DNA from 2 places in the Paenibacillus sp. J22FR83 genome. Region 2 is predicted to be linked to the other one. Evidence: riboswitches for the same ligand, from Rfam matches in the RefSeq annotation. Region 2 holds a riboswitch; the other holds the start of a gene.

Region 1 (4,430 bases), on a different contig from region 2:
ACCTTCCACCTGATCCATCGTAGTTCCATTCTTTCATATGGAGGTAGGTTGTGTCCACTTGCCTAGCTCTTTCGCATACACCAAATAAGCGTTACTCGACAACCGAGCAAAGCCTATTCATGCCGCTTATAGATCTGACGATACAACTTTCTTAATGTACGCGATTCATCCGAACAATGCGATAATAGAGCTGACCACTGACTTCTTGCTCCACTTCTAGATAGCCTTCAGAGTGAACATAATCTCCTAACATAAACGTAGAAGCATCGGCCGAATCGGCATGTGTAAGAAAGAGCAGCGCCACCTTATCATCTCCAACTACGAATCCAACCTGTTCCTTCACCTTGAATTTTTCAAGAATTTTGCCATGATGCGACCTTACGATATGATGAAACCGCCAAGTACCTTCTTCTTGTATGATAAAATAGAGCACTCGATTGCGATGCGCATTACTGAACTCCCGCGTCACACCAATCATGCATACCTTCTCACCAACGCGTAAATATTCATCAATGACATAGGTTTTCAGTCGTAACCGATTCACATTCTTGCTCTGAATATAACTTTCCATCTCATCGATGGAGCGTTGATCCCTCGGATCTTGCCTCGTTGCATAAAATACTTCTTTAATAAAAGTATCCGTTTGGAATTGTCTTGCCCCTTTGAAATGGTTATATGTATGAAAAAATTGCTTAATTACAACCCGAATGTCTTCCGGTATGGCAGGACCTGTTTCCACGTTGTACATGCGATCTGTTCGGACCGACAATTTTATTTTATGAAACCAGCTTTTCCAGACACTAACTTGCATGTCGCACGCGTCACCTACCTTCTTCCAATCATTGTTCCATTATAGGCTATAATCCTCAAAAATTCGATAAAAATCGCACAAATCCGCGCAAAAAAAAGAGCATACGCCGCTTTGCTCTCCATTTAGAAAGACTTAGCGAACGTACGCTCTCATACAACTTGCTTGCATTTAATTTGTAACAACCTATAATACGCGCTTGGCACCTACATATCTGGAGCCCCAATAGGAGCTAGCGAGACTATCAACCGTTACACCAACGGACGTTGTCGAGGAAATAAATTGATTGTTTCCAATGTAAATGCCCACATGATTGACGATTCCTGAAGCAAAGAAGACAAGGTCTCCCTCTTTCAAATCCGTCACTCTCGCCCCCGCTTGATCGTACATTTGCACGGAGGTGCGCGGCAACTCGATGCCTTTGGCCTCGTAGATATAACGAACGAATCCAGAGCAATCGAAGCCCTTAGGCGTTGTTCCTCCCCACCTGTAAGGCGTCCCTTTGAAAGTCGTTGCAGCCTGAATAATTTGAGCTGAAATGGACGGCTGAACGACCTTGGCCGCTGGGGCCGCTAAGGCTACTGGCGGGGGTGCTATCCAAGCTGGTTTGTGAGGCTTGCCATCCTCTTCCACGATCGCGATTTTATTCGCATCGTTCCACGAGATCTCAGATCCGAACGTCTCTGTCACGAAGCGTAGAGGAACATAGGTACTACCCTTAACTAGCGTTGGACTACTCTCTAATGCGACTAACTTACTGTTCACGATCGCTTGCTCATCGTCTGTCGTGAGTTGAATCGCCTGTTGCTTGTTCATCAGCGTGACAACGACTTCATCGCCTTGCTTCGCCCATCCCACTTGATAACCTAGTTTCTCCGACAACACGCGCAGCGGCACCTGAAGCTTACCATCCGTATCAATAAACGGTTGATCTTCCGGGAACTTCACCAGGTCATCATTGACCTGAACCTTTACCGAAGAGGTGTCGGGACCAGCGGCATGTGCAGATGGAGCGGCAAATAGGGAAATAGCTGCGCCTAGAAGAGCGCATGAACAAATAAAGCTTTTGGTGAAAAGTTTCAAAACGTTTGTGCCTCCTTGAAGCCTCCGAGGTTAGTTGACGGGTTCGGGAAGAGGTTTTCCCTAGTGCGCCCCATTAGCCTAAGCTAACTGAGCATTCATTCACCCCAAGTAAAGAAGTCCCCCGTACCAGAGCTATCGCTGCTCTGAGATTCGGCATTTTTTGTCTATGTTAGACTAGCATAGTTCGTTTTAGCCTGACAACTTTTGCGAGATGGTAAGTGTTTCCTCTTCTATGTAAAAGCATACGAAAACAGCCACTCTTCTCAGAGCGGCTGCCGATATACCTCAGTAAACAGGATCTGTTTACAGGGATTAAACTCATTTTCCGTCATCGGACTAGGATAACTCATAATGTTGAGTGGCAATTTCAGTTGCCCTTCTCGGAGAGGAGGCTGAGCATAGGGGAATAGGTTCAAATGGAACCCGGAGCGCTTATAGAATTCAATTCTCCGCGCAGCATCTGAGGTAGCAGGAGGCTCTACTTCAAGTACGATGGGTGTACTTGCGCTACTCATATACGTCGTCAGCATTCGCTTGCCAATCCCACCACCTCTGATGGCACCATTGACAGCAATGTGTTCCACAAATCGAAACGTGCTAAAGTTCCAACTCGCCAGGAAGCCGAGCAATTGCCCCTGATCATCTCGCTCGATATCTAATCTATAGTTAGGATGCGCTAGTAGTGCCCGCTGACCCTCATATGTCCTTATTTCCGTATCTGGAAATGCGGCTTCCATTAGTTCGAATACCTCCTCAAAGGAATCCTCTTTGACCTTCATCCGTCAACACCTCCCTTCACGTTAGCTATAGGTTATCTTATCCAACTGTGCTGCTTCTTACTTTGTACGGAAATGATCGATCACCTCAACGCTCCGCACACACAAAGACCCCACCTTTGCGGATCCATGAGATCTCGGTAAAGGTAGGGTCTAGCACACTTTAAATGACACTTGTTTCTGTCCTTACCATTTTGAGAAAAAGTCGTGCGCTGCTGCATGGGAACCAGGAGGTGTTGCATGCCCCATGAAGGGATACACTGCTATAGATTTATTTGCGGATTCAATTCGGTTATATGCAGCGAATATCGCTTCTGGTAAGCAACACGTATCCTTCAGCCCTACTGTAACATGAACAGGCTGCCCAATACGATCACCTAGATTCATGATATCAAAATAAGAAACCGTTCGCAGTACATGAGGCAGATACTCTGGGAAACGGGTAACGAAATCCGCTGCCTCACTAAGGGAACTAACCGAATTCAAAAGACCTAGATCCATGTGACATTGATTCGGAACATGCGCAATTGTTGCCCGAATGCGCTTCTCAAGCGCGGTTACGAGTAGCGCCAGCCCGCCGCCTTGGCTTCCACCGTACACGAATACCCGCTCACTGTCGATCTCTGACTGCTCTAACGCGCATTGCACAGCACGTAAGGAATCGATCGCAACCGCGCGATAATAGCTCGTCTCGGGGTCGAGAATCCCCTGTGTAATCCATCCTCTCGTCATACCGGTCTCCTGTGGCAGCAGGTTACCGCTATCGCCGCCTTGCCCGCGTACATCAACCGCAAGTACCGCGTATCCCATAAGCAGCCAAGCTGCATGATCCTCGGGTCTTCCCTTGGAACCCGTATAGCCTGGGAATGTAACAATGCACGGTACCTTTTTCGAGTTACTCTCTGCATTAGGCAGCAACAACCAAGCATGGATCGGTGTTTCCGCTGCTCCTTGCAAGACAATCTTATTGACTTCCGCTTGTACAAAAGATGAAGCTACCTTCTCTCTTGTATACGATGCTCCTTGCGTAGCTTCTGCATATGTGCGCTCCCAGAATGCAGCCAGATCAGCCGTCGCCGTTAACTCCGCATGATAATTATGTAATCCCTGAATACGATTTTCAATAGCGTTCATTTCGGTTAGTCCCCCATTGCATGTTTTTCCCATTTTAACCTAGATACACGAGGATGACTATTGGAAAATTTGAAGATACGATAGAACGTCGATACTCTGCATCAATGGTTCTGTCTTTCTTTTGCGAACTCCCGATTCGTGGTTAGATGTATAAACTACAGCTATTTTACTCGAATCTGACGTATTTTCGTGTTTAGATGGAAAAAGTACATTTAATTCCTATGTAATTTGAAGAATCGAGCAAATCGAAGGAATATAACTACAGGAAATACAGTTAATCTTTCAAGTTCACGAAATGCGCTTCAAATAGATGGAGAAAATCCAGTTAAATTACCAGCAGTAGGTTTATTGCTCATTGAAAGAAAAAGACCACCCGAAGGTGGTCTCATTCTTGTGTAAGCGGGCGGCGGGAATCGAACCCGCGCGATCAGCTTGGAAGGCTGAAGTTCTACCATTAAACTACGCCCGCATATAAGAAAAACTAAAATGGTCGGGACGACACGATTTGAACATGCGACCCCCTGCTCCCAAAGCAGGTGCTCTACCAAGCTGAGCTACGTCCCGTGGTGTAGATAAAGTGTAAATGGCGCGCCCTGAGAGATTCGAACTCCCGACCTTTTGATTCGTAG
Region 2 (4,430 bases):
TGCTGATGAGCAGCTGCGATTCTTCGATGCGGCGCTGCGTGTCGAGCAAGAGATCGGGATTCCGATCGCACATGAGACGCATCGCGGGAGAGCTTTTTTCACGCCGTGGCAAACGGCGGCCGTGTTGAGGCAGTTGCCGGCGCTTACGATTGGCGCCGACTTCAGTCATTGGTGCGCAGCCTGCGAAAGCATGCCGAGTCCGCAGGACGAGGACGTCCAGCTGAGCCTAGCACGCGCCATCCACATTCACGGGCGCGTCGGCTACCCGGAAGGTCCGCAGGTATCGGACCCGCGGGCACCAGAATTCGCCGAACATGTGGAAACCTTCATCGGCTTATGGCTGTCGATTTGCCAGCACCGATTCCATGCCGGTGCTGACACGTTGACTTTCACGCCAGAATTCGGGCCGCCGCCGTATATGCCGGTACTGCCGTTCACACAGCAACCCGTTTCAGATTTGTGGGATGTGAATCTGTGGATGTTTCGGACGTTTAAAGCGCGGTTTGAGGCGAAGTTTGTGGCCCACGGTCAATAACTGTGCACCACACCTAACAGGGAATTCGAAGAGTTTATTGAAAATGGGATAAGAGCCCAGCACGCATTTGGTTATTAGTCCGAAAAAACCGAACTGCATACAAGGATTTCGACTCTGATGAGTGAATAGTTCGATTTTACCCACCTATTTAACAAGTTTCCGTGCTGACCCGCAGTAAAACGCATTTTAAGTAGGTAAAATCGAACTATTCCCGCTTATCTACGGCATCTGTCCCATTTAAGTAGGCAAAATCGAACTAAATGGAGAATACTCCTCTACTGCGCCATCCCCTGCTTTTCAGCCAACATCTTCAACTGCTCATTCCGATAGTTTAGAAATCGTGTCATATATCTTCGCAATACTACCCGCTCCACGACCCATCCGATCCAGCCTAACGGGGCCTCAAAACTTAATGTATCTTTCATTAATGTTCTGCCACCTAAATCAATGAATTCGTGTTCATGTCGCATGCTTTTGAACGTCCCCCGCAACATTTCATCAACAAAGCGGTACGGTCGAATATAATTTGAGATGAGTGACGTGTGTTTTTGCCTAATGAAGAAATGTCTCGCTTCAAAAGTAACCGTATCCCCTCCGCGAACCATGCCTGATGTTGTTCCAGCTATCGCACGCTCCTTGGTATGTGGCCATACAGTTTGCGTATGGATATCAATATCTGATGCCATGTCGAAACAAACATCTATCGTTGCTTCAATTTCGATTTGTGTGAGTATCTTGATCACTGGATGCACCTCATTATTCATTAACTAAACCTATTAGATTTTTAATTGACGAACGTAGCTTTTACTCTCTTCGATTTCAGAAAATATAAGATCCATACCATACTAACCAATCCTATTAAGATCGACACATAATACGAGTTTGGTATTACATGATAGCGTATTATTACGTATCCTAGAGAGAACACTCTTATTAAAATACAAAGGAGTTCAAACCCAATTATCATCTTATAAGTATAAGCCTGCTTAGTCATAAATAAATAAAGAATCAAAACTGATAGGAGTAATTTTATTATTGTTCCAACATCTATGATGATAAGCATCCCATTTCTTTCTTGAAAATCTCGAATAAATTGGCTAAATCCGTTAATCGTTCCCATCCCATATAAAGTCGCGCTAATTAGTAGTGTTAATAAATAAATAAGTAGCCATCCTCCGACTGGTTTGGAGTAGTTTTCTTCTGCTATAGTCATGCTATCATCTCCATCATCTATGTAAATTCCATATTACAACCTCTCAGATCCAACATCTATAATACTATCACATACAAATAGTAGATGGATTTTTAAAATTACAAAAAACAGCCTCCCACAGGGAGACTGCCATGATCTTCGATTTATACATTTAGTTACTAATAAACTCCTGTACCCACTCACCGTTATAATAGGCAACACCGATTTGAGTGAAGTTCGGGCTTAGAATGTTTTGGCGGTGACCTGAACTGTTCATCCATGCGGTCATGACGGCTTGTGGTGTTTGTTGCCCTTTGGCGATATTTTCACCTGCGTAGGAATAAGGAATACCATAAGCGCTCATCATATCGAAAGGTGAACCGTACGTTGGTGACGTATGATCAAAGTATCCGTTGTTGTACATATCTTTCGCTTTATCCAGCGCCATCGTCGTCAGTGCGCTATTGCTGGTTAGAGGCTTCAATCCTGCCTTCGATCGTTCTTGGTTGACCAAGGTAACCACTTGACTTGCAAAAGTGGACTGAGTCGGTGTTGGCGTAACCTGTGGTTTCGTCACAACGGTTGTGCCCGAGCCTCCAGGAATGTTTAGCTTCATCCCCGACCAAATCACATTGGGATTGGCTACTTGTGGATTCGCCTGAATAAGCGAAGTAAGGCTGACGCCATATTTCTGAGAAATTAACCACATGGTATCGTTCCCCGCTACGGTATGCGTTCCCGTTGCAGCCCACGCTGCGTTTGCCCCCATAAGCACACTCAAACCTAAGGCACCTGTCATAACTAGCTTCTTGTAACGCTTCAAATCAAACCTCTCCTTTTTGCGGCCTGCGAGGTTAGCTGTCGGATTCGGATCAAAGAGTAATCACCCGGTCGCACAACGCGACTTCACCCCAAAGATTGGTTCCCCCGTGCTTCAAAAAAGCTTCGGCCTTCTAAGTTATGGATCCAGCTTGGATCTCAACGATTGTAACATGGGAAATCAGTGAGATCATGACTCAAAATTTACCAACAGCATCACCAACTGGATATCTCCTCCTTTAAACATACAACTTTTCCCATCATCCTGCGTCTAATCAGTAGCTATATAAATTTAGAAAAGGGTGATGAATTTGAAAAAATTTGCCATACAATGCACGTTTGTCATTCTCGGATTCATGTTTTGGTTGTTTCCGTTACTTCCAACACAGGTTTCAGCTAGCGTATCTGTGAAAGCATCTCTGCCCTATTTTTCCGTTCAAATTAATGGTCAGAATATGGATATCGCTCATAGTAAATACCCGTTTCTCGTGTATAGAGACATCACTTACTTACCCATGACGTGGAATAACTTCCAAACGCTCGGCATTGAGTACAACTGGAGTGATGCGGATGGATTGCAAATTTGGTCCAATCGCAACTTCCCTCCGCCTATTCGTCAAACACCACTCGAACAAGATCTAACAACGAAGCGGAATGCAAACAGTTACGTTGTCCAAGTTGCTGATGTGCCGATCACAATGAATCAGATCGAAATCAATAATCGAACAGAGCCCTACCCTTTTCTAACGTATCAAGATGTAACTTATATGCCACTGACTTGGCGATTCGTTCATGATCTTCTTAAGATCGACATCCAATGGAGTGATGAGAAAGGCCTATCGCTAGTTGGCGGACAAAATGCCATCTATTCGATCATCGGTGACGATGATCATTCGTTATATTTCTACTCCTTGCTTAACGCGGACCCTTCCAAATCAATGCTGAAGATGGATAAAAGCAACTTGCAAGTACAATGGAAAAATCTCAAAGAACAAGAACAATTCATCAAAGGCCTATCCACCACACCACATCCATTAGCTGGCCAACCCGTAGAGTTGGTGCGTAAAGATCGTGATTTATACTATGGTGAGTTAAAAGTATACACATTAACAGACGCCGATGTATGGGAAGCGGCTGACTGGGGAGCCCCTGTTCATACATACAAGGCATTCGCTGCAGGCGATAATCGAACGATCTTATCCATTAATTTGACCTTGCCCCTTCCGGTTATTGGTCCAAACTATGGCTCGACTTATACATTTCTCATTCAAAATGGGAACGTGACACGACTCGAGGACTTCAATCAAAAGATTGATCGCGTCATCCCCAATTCTGATGGTACAGTATGGATCGCTTCTGACAGATTGCCTAGTCGAAATAACTATATTGGGGGAAGTGCACGCGTTGGCTTGCTCAAGCAAGATGGTACTGTCCAAATGGTAAACGGATTGCTTCATGAATCGGATGTTATGGTATTAGGTTTAACGAACCTTTCTTTGCCCAATCCAGCATCCCAAGATGGTAGTCTATATATCGTACTGAATGGTATTTCAAATAAGGACTATACTGCGCAAGACACAGCGGGGCTCTATACGCTGAATACGAAATTGGAAACAAAACGATTATCTAACTATGTTTTTGGCGACTATTATTTGGATAAAAACCGAGACATCTTCATTAAGCATCGCAATAATACGATTGAAAACTTGGCTACAGGCGAGATTCGAACGTGGTTTGATTATGAATTAGCTGCTATGAAATAAGAATACTTAGGTTGTAAATCGAAAGAGGCTATTGGATACAGATCCATTAGCCTCTTTACATCTTTCCCACAGATAATGCTTGATACTCCCACAACACATGCGTTATCTCTCGATAGCGTTC

The links. A riboswitch is a leader RNA that binds a small molecule or an ion and turns the genes downstream of it on or off. The one in region 2 is predicted to bind cyclic di-AMP.
Region 1: it holds a riboswitch for cyclic di-AMP, as region 2 does, so the genes downstream of both, AC58PV_RS35160 (C40 family peptidase) here and AC58PV_RS09540 (CAP domain-containing protein) in region 2, are expected to answer to the same signal.

What each region holds. Positions count from the first base shown of each region.
Region 1 is NZ_JCAUAM010000041.1:3,183-7,612, forward strand. Features, by position in the region: gene AC58PV_RS35155 (hypothetical protein) at 152-811, opposite strand; gene AC58PV_RS35160 (C40 family peptidase) at 995-1,891, opposite strand; cyclic di-AMP (ydaO/yuaA leader) riboswitch at 1,896-2,057, opposite strand; gene AC58PV_RS35165 (GNAT family N-acetyltransferase) at 2,155-2,670, opposite strand; gene AC58PV_RS35170 (acetylxylan esterase) at 2,854-3,801, opposite strand; tRNA gene AC58PV_RS35175 (tRNA-Gly) at 4,200-4,270, opposite strand; tRNA gene AC58PV_RS35180 (tRNA-Pro) at 4,289-4,365, opposite strand; tRNA gene AC58PV_RS35185 (tRNA-Arg) at 4,386-4,430, opposite strand, start outside.
Region 2 is NZ_JCAUAM010000004.1:220,216-224,645, reverse strand. Features, by position in the region: gene AC58PV_RS09555 (sugar phosphate isomerase/epimerase family protein) at 1-535, shown strand, start outside; gene AC58PV_RS09550 (SRPBCC family protein) at 811-1,278, opposite strand; gene AC58PV_RS09545 (DUF2569 family protein) at 1,320-1,748, opposite strand; gene AC58PV_RS09540 (CAP domain-containing protein) at 1,900-2,550, opposite strand; cyclic di-AMP (ydaO/yuaA leader) riboswitch at 2,556-2,688, opposite strand; gene AC58PV_RS09535 (hypothetical protein) at 2,858-4,309, shown strand; gene AC58PV_RS09530 (hypothetical protein) at 4,365-4,430, opposite strand, start outside.